2 regions of the Clostridium sp. CM037 genome follow, and region 2 is predicted to be linked to the other one. Evidence: a T-box and tRNA genes for the amino acid it is inferred to sense, from the RefSeq annotation. Region 2 holds a T-box; the other holds one or more tRNA genes.

The links. A T-box is a leader RNA that pairs with one kind of tRNA and senses whether it is charged. The one in region 2 lies ahead of alaS (alanine--tRNA ligase), so its partner is inferred to be a tRNA-Ala.
Region 1: it has a tRNA-Ala gene. The T-box ahead of alaS (alanine--tRNA ligase) is inferred to sense a tRNA for this amino acid. The anticodon was not compared.

Annotation. Positions count from the first base shown of each region.
Region 1 is NZ_CM143650.1:353,483-360,976, forward strand. Features, by position in the region: rRNA gene ACWJKP_RS01845 (23S ribosomal RNA) at 1-677, shown strand, start outside; rRNA gene rrf (5S ribosomal RNA) at 794-910, shown strand; tRNA gene ACWJKP_RS01855 (tRNA-Asn) at 916-990, shown strand; rRNA gene rrf (5S ribosomal RNA) at 1,031-1,147, shown strand; tRNA gene ACWJKP_RS01865 (tRNA-Ile) at 1,154-1,230, shown strand; tRNA gene ACWJKP_RS01870 (tRNA-Ala) at 1,236-1,311, shown strand; gene ACWJKP_RS01875 (IS4 family transposase) at 2,075-3,517, opposite strand; gene ACWJKP_RS01880 (ATP-binding cassette domain-containing protein) at 3,653-4,072, shown strand; gene ACWJKP_RS01885 (response regulator transcription factor) at 4,270-4,956, shown strand; gene ACWJKP_RS01890 (sensor histidine kinase) at 4,953-5,984, shown strand; gene ACWJKP_RS01895 (ABC transporter ATP-binding protein) at 6,120-6,785, shown strand; gene ACWJKP_RS01900 (ABC transporter permease) at 6,799-7,494, shown strand, end outside.
Region 2 is NZ_CM143650.1:2,152,312-2,159,805, reverse strand. Features, by position in the region: gene typA (translational GTPase TypA) at 1-319, opposite strand, end outside; gene ACWJKP_RS10540 (Fur family transcriptional regulator) at 568-1,020, opposite strand; gene ACWJKP_RS10535 (DUF1292 domain-containing protein) at 1,204-1,461, opposite strand; gene ruvX (Holliday junction resolvase RuvX) at 1,534-1,953, opposite strand; gene ACWJKP_RS10525 (IreB family regulatory phosphoprotein) at 2,030-2,287, opposite strand; gene alaS (alanine--tRNA ligase) at 2,471-5,116, opposite strand; T-box leader at 5,237-5,430, opposite strand; gene ACWJKP_RS10515 (AI-2E family transporter) at 5,511-6,539, opposite strand; gene ACWJKP_RS10510 (PRC-barrel domain-containing protein) at 6,526-7,032, opposite strand; gene nagZ (beta-N-acetylhexosaminidase) at 7,282-7,494, shown strand, end outside.

The sequences.
Region 1 (7,494 bases), 1.8 Mb from region 2:
TGGGCAGTTTGACTGGGGCGGTCGCCTCCAAAAAAGTAACGGAGGCGCCCAAAGGTTCCCTCAGCGCGGTTGGAAATCGCGCGAAGAGTGCAAAGGCAGAAGGGAGCCTGACTGCGACACTTACAAGTGGAGCAGGGACGAAAGTCGGGCTTAGTGATCCGGTGGTACCTCGTGGGAGGGCCATCGCTCAACGGATAAAAGCTACCTCGGGGATAACAGGCTGATCTCCCCCAAGAGTCCACATCGACGGGGAGGTTTGGCACCTCGATGTCGGCTCGTCGCATCCTGGGGCTGAAGTAGGTCCCAAGGGTTGGGCTGTTCGCCCATTAAAGCGGCACGCGAGCTGGGTTCAGAACGTCGTGAGACAGTTCGGTCCCTATCCGTCGCGGGCGTAGGAAATTTGAAGGGAGCTGTCCTTAGTACGAGAGGACCGGGATGGACAAACCTCTGGTGCACCAGTTGTCACGCCAGTGGCATCGCTGGGTAGCTATGTTTGGAAGGGATAAACGCTGAAAGCATCTAAGCGTGAAGCCCACCCTGAGATGAGATTTCCCATAACTCGCACGTAAGTGCGGTGTTAGTAAGACTCCTGGAAGACCACCAGGTTGATAGGTTAGAGGTGTAAGCATGGTAACATGTTCAGCTGACTAATACTAATAAGTCGAGGGCTTGACCTAAATATATAATTAAAAGTAATGCGATATACTTCTTTCGTAAGAAAGAAGCAAGGCTTTGATCGTGAGCGAAAAGACTAATTCACTGTGCAATTTTGAGAGAATATTTATTTTCTCAATCTAGTGATTATGGCATGAAGGTAACACCCGTTCCCATACCGAACACGAAGGTTAAGCTTCAATGCGCCGATGGTACTGCAGGGGTGACCTTGTGGAAGAGTAGGTCGTCGCTAGGTAATGTTCCGCGATAGCTCAACGGTGGAGCACTCGGCTGTTAACCGATAGGTTGAAGGTTCAAATCCTTTTCGCGGAGCCATTTTTTTAAAATATAATAACATATGACGGATATTAATAAATCTGGTGATTATGGCATGAAGGTAACACCCGTTACCATACCGAACACGAAGGTTAAGCTTCAATGCGCCGATGGTACTGCAGGGGTGACCTTGTGGAAGAGTAGGTTGTCGCCAGGTAAATATGGATCTTTAGCTCAGCTGGTTAGAGCTACCGGCTCATAACCGGTCGGTCCGGGGTTCGAGTCCCTGAAGGTCCACCATATGTGGGGATATAGCTCAGCTGGGAGAGCACCTGCCTTGCACGCAGGGGGTCAAGGGTTCGATTCCCTTTATCTCCACCAAAAAACAGTCCAATACGGGCTGTTTTTTTTGTGGAGATAAATAAGTTGTTAGTAAAAAAACTGGGTTAAATCATCTCCTGTGCAGCTGTTGATTTTACTCCAAGATGTGATATTAACGATCTCAAAAGGAAATTTAGAACCCTATTGAAGCAAATAAAATATTTGATGAATTTCCTCTTAAATAAGGGGTAGGGCTCGCAAAGCGTAAATTTACAACGTTAAGCCAGTTATTTACAATTAGATGCTATTATTTTAATATTCTGAGTTAGAACTAATATGTAATAGTTCTAACTCAGATATATATATAACATCAGTGTAAAGCATTGATATATCTAGGGTTTAATCACTAAATGATAAAATTCTTATTTTTTTGCTCAAAATAAGTTAGTTAAAATACAATTATAGTATTGATAATACTAACTAAAATAGTAATAAAAAATATTTATTAACTAATATAAAATCTTTGAGAAAAACATTAAATTAACACTGGTATATTTAATATTTGCCTTAAATATATCACCATTTTGGTAACAAATGTCTTAACGTATAAAATCCGCGTTTCGCGGTTACTACCCCATAGCCATCAAGCTAAGCCATATTGAATATTAGTAAGTCATTATTAAATACTATATTTTACCATCGAAATTTATTTTGATAAATTTTAATGGTAAATTTTAAGTGTACAATAGTATTCAAACAATTTTAGGGTACACCAAAAAAAGCCACGTATATAGTGGGGCTTTTACAATTTTATCAAGTTGTTTTATGCTGCAACTTTAGCCTGCGATGATGTTAATTTATAACAAACTCCAAGAATATCAAAAACAGTTTTCTTATCCTTTTTATGAGATTTCAGACCATTCCTAACTACATTTTCAAATATTAATTTTAAGGTATCGAGAACTTTATTAGGGAATTTGATAAGCTCAAAATATAGACTATCAATATATTCATGAACTATTTCACAAGTTTTAATTTCACTGGCTTCAAGGCCTTTATTTTCTAAAGCTAAAGTCCTCATTTTAAACATTACAGCAGAGCTTATTAGTAGCAAAATAAGTTTTCCATAAAGCTGACATTGAAACCGTTCTATTTTAACTAACTTTACAACCTGTATACTAAATATGGATTTCCACGTTTTAAATATTATTTCGATCTGCCATCTTAAACTGTAAAACTCATGAACCTGCTTTGAACTTAAAACTTCTTCCTTAATATTCGTTATATAAATAGATATACCTAATAATTCAATCGTATTATTACTTTTTTCTATACCCTTTTTTTTAGCATTCTTCACAGATTTTTCTGTTCTTTTTTTCAATTGATCATTTGTTAGTTTATATAAAATAATCCTTGTTTTTAGCGTCTTTTCCTTGCCTACATAGACATCCTTAATTTCATAACGGTCCCCCTCGCCCATCTGTTTCATTATGTCAGAAATATAGATTCTTTTAAAAAGGCTTGATTTTTTAGGAGCACCATTCTTATAGTACTCTATATCCTTATTTTCTATATATACTGCTATATTAGGTTTGAGTCTTGATATGTAAAACGCTTCTCTATCTTCTATGTCCAAAAAATCTTCAAAGTTGAAATACCCAAGATCTCTTAAAATAAGATCCCCAGATTTGATAGTATCTCTTATTTTGCTCCCAAAAGTATTGTCGCTTCCTGAGCCAGCTCCTACTTGTATATTAAGAAGATTTCCAGATTTCAATTCATATTCTAGTTGTATTTTTACACCTGAAGCTTGAGAGCAGCCACCAGATCCAGGATAAATATCTTTATAGCTTTCTGGTACTTGAAAAGCAGTAGAATCAAGTATTCTTATTCGTTTGAAATGTTCATCCCATACACTTGGTATGCAAGTATTATTTGTTATTGTTTGGCGCAACAGGTTTTCAAAAATTTTCTTTAAAAATTCCACACATCTTTCATTTAAACGTTGATCTAATGCTTGATTAGAAATAACTATTCCTATTTTTGCACTAAGTTTTGTACATAAGGTAACAAGTGTATTATTCGCAACCTCTGCATCCATAAAGCAGCATAAGCAAACGAATTCCCATGCTTTAATTTTACCTTTTCTTTTCACAAAGCCTGTTACTCTAGCTATTTCTTCAATCTCCTCTTTTGAAAAGCATCTTTTAATTTCAGCTGCAAAATGTTTCATATCTTTATCCAATTTTAAGTTTTCTTCTATCATTTGTAAATTACCCCCATTGATGTGTTTTGTTATCTTTTAAATGATAACATTTTTACAAATGGGGGGCTTTATTTTTATAGACTTCCCTTAGCTTGATGGCTATGGGTTACTACCCCTATATATAATAATATTGTTTTGGGAAAAAGTAATGTATCAAAGCAAAAGGTTGAACTAGCATTAAAGCGAGCAGATATATACCAATTTGTTGATAATTTACCACAAGGTTGGAATACTGTTATTGGAGAAAATGGAATCCGTTTGTCTGGTGGCGAGAAACAACGGTTGGCAATTGCTAGGGCTGTTTTTAGAAATGCACCAATATTAATTTTTGATGAAGCAACATCTATGCTTGATAATGAAACTGAAAATACTATTATGCAACAGATTTTATCATTATTTAAGGATAAAACCATTATTTTAATTGCGCATAGATTGTCTACTGTAAAAAATGCGGATATTACTTCTGTTTTAAAAGGTGGTCATATAATTGAAGAAGGAACCCATCAACAATTAATACAGTTAAAGGGATTATATTATAAATTATATACAACTTAATATAAATATGAATACAATAATAGATTTTAATATTGATAACTCTTAATTTATTTAAAGTTTATGATGGTACTGAAGTATAGTAGGTACTTGCGCTATTCTAAAACTACTACTAAAATAAATTTATATATAATTGTATTTGAAAAATTTTGTAACGTTTCTGTTTTATAATAGAAGAAAACCTTCTAAGGAGTGAAATAATGAAACAGATATTAGTTGTCGAGGATGATACTTTATTAAACAAAACATTATCTTATAATTTAAATGAGGAAGGGTATGAAGTGGATTCTGCTCTAAACATGTTTGCAGCTATAAATTATGTTAATCAAAAGGAATATCATCTTATAATTTTAGATGTAAATTTGCCAGATGGGAATGGTTTTGACCTATGTCAAAAAGTTAAACTATTACATGAGAAGACTTCTGTGATTTTCTTAACATCTAATGATATGGAAAAGGATATGATAAAAGGTTTTGATTTAGGAGCAGATGACTATGTGACTAAACCTTTTCCACTAAGTGTATTTCAAAAAAAAGTTAAAGTGCTTTTAAATCGTCTTGAAAGGCCGCTTGAAACTGATTGTTATGATAATGGAGATTTATGTATTAACTTTTCTCAATTGTCAGCCAATCTAAATGGAAAAATGATTGCATTTACGCCAATTGAATATAGGACTTTAAAATTATTCACAGAAAACCCCAAAATAGTATTGACAAGACAAATTCTTTTAGAAAAGTTATGGGATTCTGAAGGAAACTTTGTAGATGAACATACTTTAACTACGGTTGTTAGCCGTATACGAAATAAAATTGAATTAGCTGATCATAAATATATTAAAACTGTATACAGTATGGGATACATGTGGATAAGTGGTGATAGGAAATGACTTCAAAAAAATTATCTGTTCGAAATATTTGCCTTTTTGTAAGTATAGGGATACTTATAACATCAATAGTTTTTCTTATCATGGCATATCTAATCACAGGCAATATTATATTGATTTTTGGAGGAATTATTTTTCTTTCATGTATATACATATGGATTGGGCTGCTTATATTTTTAGTAAGGAAAAAATTAATACTTTTTACTTCATGTATTGCCCAAAATTTAAAGAATATCACAAACGGTGATAATAACTTTGAATTTAATTCAGAAGAAGATACCTTGTTGTCACGAATTAATTATAGAATATCAAGATTGTTTGAAATTATGCAAGAAAGTAACTGTAGTGTTGCCAATGAAAAAGCTGATTTAGAAGAATTAATTTCAGATATTTCCCATCAAGTAAAAACGCCTATTGCAAATTTGAAAATGATTAATTCAACTTTTTTAGAACGTAAGTTACCAGAAAAAACACAAATTGAATTTTTGCAAGCAATGAATGGTCAACTTGATAAATTGGACTTCCTTATGCAGGCAATGATCAAGACTTCAAGACTGGAAACTGGAATTATAACCTTAGAAAAAAAGAACTGTTATCTTTATGAAACACTTGCATCAGTAATGGGTAACACTTTGTTTATGGCTGAAAATAAGAACATCGAGATTGTAGTTGATTGCACTACGAATTTGATGGTTTCACATGATAGAAAATGGACAACGGAAGCCTTGTTTAACATCCTTGATAATGCCATAAAATATTCACCTAAAGGTGGCAAAATTCATGTAACTGTTACAGTATGGGAAATGTATACGAAAATTGATATATCAGATAACGGCAAAGGTATTTCAGAAAAACATCAAGCTGAAATTTTCAAACGTTTTTACCGTGAGGATGAAGTACATGATATTCCAGGCATTGGTATTGGGTTGTATCTTGCCCGTGAAATTATCACCATGCAGGGTGGATATATTAAAGTAGTATCTAATTATGGACAAGGTTCAACCTTTTCAGTATTTCTTCCCAATAGATAAATTTAAAATTTTATAGCTTGCTTAATAACTTAAAAAGGTTACAAATTTATAACTAATAATTATTTATTGGTATATTTCTGTAACCTTTTAGTGATATTCTGTGATTAATTCATTAATTGGAAGGAAGGTTTTTATATGAGCATTTTAAAAACAACTAATTTGAAAAAATATTATGGTATAAAGCCAAACATTACAAAGGCATTAGATGGAATAAACTTTAATGTAGAAAATGGTGAATTTGTAGCTGTTGTAGGCACATCTGGTAGTGGTAAATCTACATTACTACATATGATAGGAGGACTAGATAATCCAACATCTGGTAGTGTTATGGTTAAAGATAAGGAGTTAGCAGACATGAGTGATGATCAACTTGCAATTTTTCGGCGTCGCAATATTGGATTTATTTTTCAGAACTACAACCTTATGCCAATGTTAAATGTATATGAAAATATTGTTCTACCAGTAGAATTAGATGGGGAAACTGTAGACAAGTCTTTTATGAATGAAATTATAAAAATGTTAGCACTGGAAGATAAAATTCAAAATATGCCCAATAATCTTTCAGGCGGTCAACAACAGCGAGTAGCCATTGCAAGGGCATTAGTTACAAAACCTGCTATTTTATTAGCTGATGAACCAACCGGCAATTTAGATAGCAAGACCAGTGCTGATGTTATGGGACTTCTTAGTATGAGCAGTAAGAAATTCCATCAGACAATTGTAATGATTACTCATAATAATGAAATTGCTCAGCTTGCTGACAGAATCATACGTATTGAAGATGGTAAAATAATGGTATAAAGGGGGTATAAATATGTTTCAAAATAATAATGGAAATTCTATTAAAAAGCTAACATGGAGTACTCTTAAATCCAGTAAAAACTCTATTGCAATTATAGCCATTGCTTTATCAACACTTCTATTTACAAGTATGTTTACTATCACAGGGAGTTTGCGAGCATCTATGCAAGATAGTGATATGCGTAAAGTAGGTACATCAGCTCATGCTGGATTAAAGCATTTAACACCAGAGGAATTTAAAAAGATCTCAAAGGACAGTATGGTTAGAGATATTTCATATTCTACCATTATTGGGAATGCAGAAGGTTCGCCATTTCAAAAGTTGCCCACGGAAGTAAGATGGGGTGAAAATAAATATGCAAAGTGGACTTTTAATTTTCCTACAATAGGAAAAATGCCCAATTCAAAAAAAGAAATGGCTACAAGCACTCTTGTTCTTGATAAACTGGGTGTTTCTCACAAATTAGGACAACAAATCAGATTAAGTGTAAAAACGGATTTTGGAACATCCACCGACCTTTTTACATTATCTGGTATATGGAGCGGTGATGATGTATCTTATAGGCAGACAATATGGCTTTCACAGCCATATGCTAATGAAATTGCACCATTTTTAAATATTCCTTCTGATGGCACTGTAAATCGTTCTAATGGATATATAGATAGCGCAATTATGTTTCCCACAGTTTGGAATATTGAAGGAAACATC
Region 2 (7,494 bases):
CATATGCATCAACTACAAGAAGTACGCTATCAACCATTTTAAGTACTCGTTCAACCTCTCCACCGAAGTCAGCGTGGCCAGGAGTATCAACTATATTTATTTTAATTCCATTATGCATTATTGCAGTATTTTTAGAAAGAATTGTTATTCCTCTTTCTTTTTCTAAATCGTTAGAGTCCATTACTCTTTCTTGTACTTTTTCGTTTTCTCTAAAAACATGGCTTTGTTTAAGTAAACAATCCACTAGTGTTGTCTTACCGTGATCTACGTGAGCAATTATTGCTATATTTCTAACATCATTTCTTGTAAATAAATTCATATTAATCCTCCAATTTTTTTTCGTAAGTTAAACATATTACACAAACAAAAATTGGATACGTCTTTAAGTACCCAACTTTCGCATTTACTATACTTATTTTAATGTTATCTTGCAAAAAAGTCAACTATGTATAGCATTCATTATTAAAAAAATGATACATTTACTTAAATTACATCATTTACTTGGTTTTTTCATCACATCATCCCACATAAATACAAATGCTTCCTCTGTAGGATTTGTCGTTTACATTATTTACAAATACACTTGTCACAAACACCATAGAATTTCAAACTATGATCTTCAATCTTAAAGTTATATTTTTTTTCAACAATAGTCTCTAATTCCTCTAGTAAATCTCCCTGCACCTCTAATACTTTACCACAGCGATTACATATTAGGTGATGATGTTGATGTCTCTCATTTTCATGGTTAAGTTCATATCTACTACAGCCATCATCTAAATCAAACTTTCGAATTACACCCATTTCTTCTAAAAGTTGAACTGTTCTATAAATTGTAGCAAGACCTATTTCTGGACAGTCAGATTTAACCAAGTCATATAGTTCTTCCGCAGTAAGATGGCTACCTTCACTCTTAATTATCCCATTTAAAATAGCCCTTCTCTGCGGAGTAAGCTTATAGCCCTCTTGTTTTAGAGTTTCTTTTAAACTCTCAACGCTCTCTGGAGATACCTTTGACATATATATACCCCTTTTCTACAAACATCATTTGACTCATAGATAAAATTATATTAAGTATACTTTTATTTTAATCCTTTATTATAATATTGTCAATTGATAATCATTTAGTTTTAAGAAAATAGGTTAATTAGTTTGAAAATATATTAAAATGTCTTAATTTAGAATCTTTTTGCTTAAATACTATTATAGTTCTCCTGAAGAAATTGCGTCATACGCCTCCGAAATCATTTCAAACTCTTCATCATCATCTATTGTAACTAAAATATCCTCACCCTCTGCGTCCTTATCTATTCTTAGTGCAATTGCATCAATATCTTCTTCACCAGTTGGCGCAACTATAACATATTCCTTATCTTTAATGTCCAATTTCGTTAGTACGTCAAATTCTATTTCTTTACCCTCTTCATCATATAATAATACGGTTTCAACATTGTTATCCATTTTATTTTCTCCTTTCAATTTATGCAATCAATAATATCTTAATACCCGTTGCATATTTTTGTAAATTTCATTTTATAGATGTGTGCCTAAACTATCTAAATATCCTTGTAAAATGAATGTAGCCGCAATTTTATCTACAATCTTTTTTCTTTTTGATCTAGATAAATCGCCCTCGAGCATTACTCTATTAGCAGCTACTGTTGATAATCTTTCATCCCACATTTTCACTTCTAAATTTAATGTTTCTTTAAGCTTTTCACAAAAACGCTGAACCTTTTCCCCTTGTGGTCCTATAGTTCCATTCATATTTTTAGGGAGGCCTGATACAAAACTTTCTACATTGTATTCCTTACATATTTTAGAAAGTTCCTCTATATCTAGAACTATGCTTTTCCTTTTAATTGTTGTAATTCCCTGTGCTGTTAATCCTAATGGATCGCATACAGCTACCCCTATTGTTCTGTCTCCAATATCTAACCCTAATATTCTCATCCAAATGCTCCTTTAATAATAGCCTAGTTAATGTACACCATTAACTTTAAAAAATAAAATGCCCCCTATGGGCATTTTACTTTTTTATGTCTAGATAAGATTTCAAAACTTCTTCCAATATCTCATCTCTCTCTAGCTTTCTTACCATCGCTCTTGCTCCATTGTAGTTCGTTATATATGTCGGATCTCCTGAAATTAGATATCCTACCATTTGGTTCACTGGGTTATAGCCCTTTTTTATAAGTGAATTATATACGTCAGTCAAAATAGTTTTTGTTAAATCTTTTTTATCTTTTACAAAATCAAATTGGACTGTATTTTGATTATTATCCATTATATACACCCCTTTCCTCATCATACGCTAAACACTAAAATTTATCCCATTTGAATACGCTAGGAAATCATTTGGTAATATAGTAAATTTTTTCAGTTGTAATAAGTTCCATAATTACATACTAACTATAATTAAATTACTTATTATTAATTATATTATAAAACAACTATTGCAAAAAGTATACTATTTTACCAATCTTTCAATTATAGAGCATACATTCATTATTGCTTCATCTAATTTTTCGGGAAGTTTTCCACCTGCCTCTGCCATGTCAGGCCTTCCACCACCGCCACCACCAGCGATTTTAGCAACTTCTTTAATTATTTTCCCACAGTGTATTCCTTTATCTATTGCTGACTTAGACGCCATTGCAACAAATTGTACTTTATCGTCTGTACAGCTTCCTATTACCACTACACCATCAACAATCTTATTACGAAGTTTATCAGCTAAATCTCTTAAAGCATCTCCGTTTATATTTTTTACAGCTCCCGAAATCACTTTAACACCTTTGACCTGTTTAATATTCTCTAAAATTTCATCTACTGAAGAACTGGCTAATTTTTCTTTTAATAATACTATTTCCTTTTCTTTGTCTTTTAATTCTACCAATTGAGTTTGTAATTTATTTATTATGTCTTTTTCTGAACATTTTAATGTACTTCCAATATATTTTAATAAATTACTTTTATCTTCTACATATTTTATAGATTCACTACCAGTTATAGCTTCAATTCTTCTAACCCCTGCCGCTACTCCTGCTTCAGATAAAATTTTAAATAATCCGATTTCGCCTGAATTTCTAACATGAGTACCGCCACATAATTCCTTACTATACTCTCCTACAGATACTACTCTAACATCTCCTTGATATTTTTCATCAAATAATGCTATAGCTCCAGTTTCCTTAGCTTTCTCTATGGTCATAACCTCAGTCTCTACCTTATACGCCTTCATAATATTGTCATTTACAACTTTCTCAACTTTAGCAATCTCTTTCTCAGTTAGTGCAGAAAAATGAGTGAAGTCAAACCTTAATCTATCTTCATTTACATAAGAACCTGATTGATGAACGTGATCACCTAAAACTCTTTTCAGCGTTTCTTGTAGCATGTGAGTTACAGTATGATTTTTACAAATTTGAGCTCTCCTATCTTCGTCAACCTTAAGAGTTACTATTTCATCTGCTATCAATATTCCTTCTAACACCTCAATAAAATGTATTATTTTTCCAGAAATATCTTTTTGGCAATCGTACACTTTTACTTTAAAATTATCATTAAAAATTATTCCCTTATCTCCAATTTGCCCTCCCATTTCTGCATAGAAAGGAGTATCTTCGGTTACAATAATCCCTTTTGAACCCTTTGAAAGGTCTGTAACATGCTCTTCGCAACTAATTAAAAATTTAGCCTTAGATTCTAATTGTATTTTATCATATCCATCAAATTTTGTTTCTATATTTTTAGGAATTAAGTTCATTGAACTTTCTCCACTGCCCATATAATTTGACTGTACTCTAGCAGCTCTTGCCCTTTGCTTTTGACTTTGCATTGCAGCATTAAATCCTTCTAAATCAATTTTTATACCAGCATCGCTAAGTATTTCTTCTGTAAGCTCATATGGAAAACCATAGGTATCGTATAATTTAAAAGCTTTATCTCCACCTAAAATTTTATTGTATTTTTTTTGAAGCTCTTCTATGTAAACTTTTAAAATATCCATACCAGAATCTATAGTTTCTAAAAATCTTTCCTCTTCAATTTTTATAACTTTCTTAATATAGGATGATTTTTCTTTTAATTCTGGGTATGCTTTAGAGGAGTTTTCAATAACAGTATCGCAAAGTTCACTTAAAAAAGTATTTTTAATTCCAATTAACCTACCATGCCTTGCCGCACGCCTTAGTAGTCGCCTAAGAACATAACCTCTTCCCTCATTAGACGGAAGTACACCATCACTTATCATAAAGGTTGTGCTTCTAACATGGTCTGTTATAACTTTTAAAGATATCGACTCATTACAGCTATCGCCACATTTCACGCCTGAAATTCTTGAAACTTCTTCTAAAATATTTTTTATAGTATCTACTTCAAATATACTATCTGTGCCTTGCATTATGCCAGCTATTCTCTCGAGACCCATACCTGTATCTATATTAGGATTTTTTAATTTGTTGTAGTTACCATGCTCATCCTTATTAAATTGAGTGAACACTAAATTCCAAAATTCTATTACTCTATCTTCATTGCCTGCCTTAATAAACTCTTCTTCCGTTTTTATTTGGCCGAGTTCTACATTTCTATCGAAGTGTATTTCTGAACTCGGTCCACAAGGTCCTTGACCTATTTCCCAAAAATTTTCTTCTTTTCCTAATCTAAAAATACGTGAAGGATCAACATCAGTATTTTTACTCCATACATCAAAAGCCTCATCATCCTCTAAATATATAGTTATATATAAATTTTCTTTTGGTATTTTCAAAACCTCTGTTGCATATTCCCAAGCCCATGGTATAACCTCTTTTTTGAAATAATCACCAAAAGAAAAATTTCCAAGCATTTCAAAGAAAGTGCCATGTCTTGATGTCTTTCCTACATTCTCAATATCTCCTGTCCTAATACATTTTTGACAATTAGTTATTCTAGTATTAGGTGGTGTTTTAATTCCTGTAAAATATGGTTTAAGTGGTTGCATACCCGCATTTACAAGCAATAAACTGCTGTCATTCTTAGGTACTAGAGGAAAACTTTCTAGTCTAAGATGCTCTTTACCTTCAAAAAAATTTAGAAACGATTCCCTAATTTCATTTAATCCTAATTTTTCCATAATATCTCCTCCGATTGTTTATAGACTGTGTTAACACGATCTATTTATGCTAATTTTATATATAGAATTTTAAAATTCATAATTTTCTAAAATATAAAAAAAAACCTTCACTTCCCTAAAGCAAGGGACGAAAGTTTTCCGCGTTACCACCCTAATTATATCACTATATAATTAATAACAATTAATTACACTGCAATATCTCTCAACAAAATAAGGTTCAAAGACAGCTTCAATATGGCTATCAAGAAGTTTTCACCCTCCACTTCCTCTCTAAATGACTAACTATATTTACTAATTCTTATCATTACCTGATATTAACTTATATATACTATAGTACATTTTACCTTAATACTTCAAGATATGCAAATTATAAATAAAAATATATTGCTTATTCCTAGAATAGATAATAGTTTAAGTCCTCATATATAACTTTTATCACTACTCCTAGTGGCACTGCTAGTATCATACCTAAAATCCCTCCAACCTTCCCACCTATAACCAACAATAATATTACTGTTAATGGGTGCATACTTATACTATCTCCAATTATTTTTGGTGACAATATACTTCCTTCGATTTGTTGAAGTGCAAATAGCCACAACGCTGTATATAAAGCTATTTTTGGAGAGTCAAGCAGAGCTATTAAAATGATAGGTATTACCCCAAATATAGGTCCAAAGTAAGGTATTATATTAAAAATTCCATTTATCAATGAAAGTATCAAAGGAAAATCAACTTTCATAAACATTAATATCAAAAATGTAGCAATGGTTATAATTCCACATAAGATAAATTGACTTATAATATACCTTCCTAATACTTTATCAATATCCGCTATGATTCTCTTTATTATATTTCTGCTCTCTGGTGGAAAAACTATCAATGCCTTATTTATCATGTTTTCACTATCGCATAAAAAGTAATATACTATTAAAGGCGAAACCATGTAAGTTAATATATTCTCACCGATGCCCATGATAGAATCTAATATTTTATCAAATATTAGAAGTATTTGAGCATTTGATTTTTGGTATATAGTAGTCATAATACTACTCATGACTCTGCTTCTATTTAATACTTTTATTTTCATATTTGCATTAATTAAATATTTTTGCAAATCATTTATTGCCTTATTTATGTCTAAACTTTCTCTAAATATTGATGGAATTACCACTATAAACGTTAATAATACTAAACTTAATAAACCGACTATTATTAAACAAGCAGAAGCTTTTTTATTTACTCCTTTTCTAATTAAAAGCATATATAATGGTTTTAGTATATATGCCACAATGAAAGAAATAAAGACTAAATTTATTAATTGTTTAACAATAGGGATTTTTATTAACATAAAGAGTACAACTACAAAAATAATAATACTGAGAATCGTAATAGCTAACTTCTTTTTGCTAATTTTTTTCATCGGCTTTTCCCTCCACAAAGAAGTTATGTGGCATACTTTTAAAACATGATTCATCAAAATTGGGAATGTAGAGAATATTTTCTTCTCCAAGTATTAGTTCATTTATTAGCATTATTCTTTTCCCTCTAAGTAAATTTGTAATAAATCCAGAAGACACTATAATTCCTTTTATTTCAAATGTATCACATGAAAAAGTAATATCCTCCACCATACCAAATACATTGCTACATTTATCTATTACATCCATATTAATAAAGCTATGTAAACATAGATATTTATTTTTCTCTACTTTTTTAACTACCATATGCTTATTAAAATATATGATGTCTTCTTTTAATACACTTAAATTTTTATGGAAAAGTTTATAAGGAGATATTACAAATCCGATTACCTTTCCTTTATTAAAATCCATTAACAAATCTCTGATAAACCCAATTTTCTTGCCATCCATACTAACAACATTCATAAATATAAAATCTCTGCTTTTAAACATATTATCTCCTAAATGAAAAAAATTTAATTATTATTTATAGTTATATTCTCCAAATAATCTAAGAATTATTACATATACTAAAAATAATGTTAAAGATTAATATTTTGTAATTTTACAATTTCTTATATTAAATTACTGTTAGCCCTATTTTTTATATTTGCTCTAAATAATATTTTCAATAATAATTTTACTCTTTAATGACTTCTTTACCCTATTAATTTTATTAAAAGAAAGTGGTGAAATTTTGTAATGAAAAAATTAGTTATAAGTATATTGTTAATTGGTGGTTTATTTTTATCTGGCTGTAGTAATTCAAATTCTAACCTTAGCCCTAATATTAATTCTAAGGATGAGGTTGTTAATCCTAAGCCTGAAAATATTGATGTAGTTCAAAACAAGATTGATGCTATGAGTTTAGATGACAAGATTGGTCAGTTAGTAATTGTTGGGCTTGATGGTTAT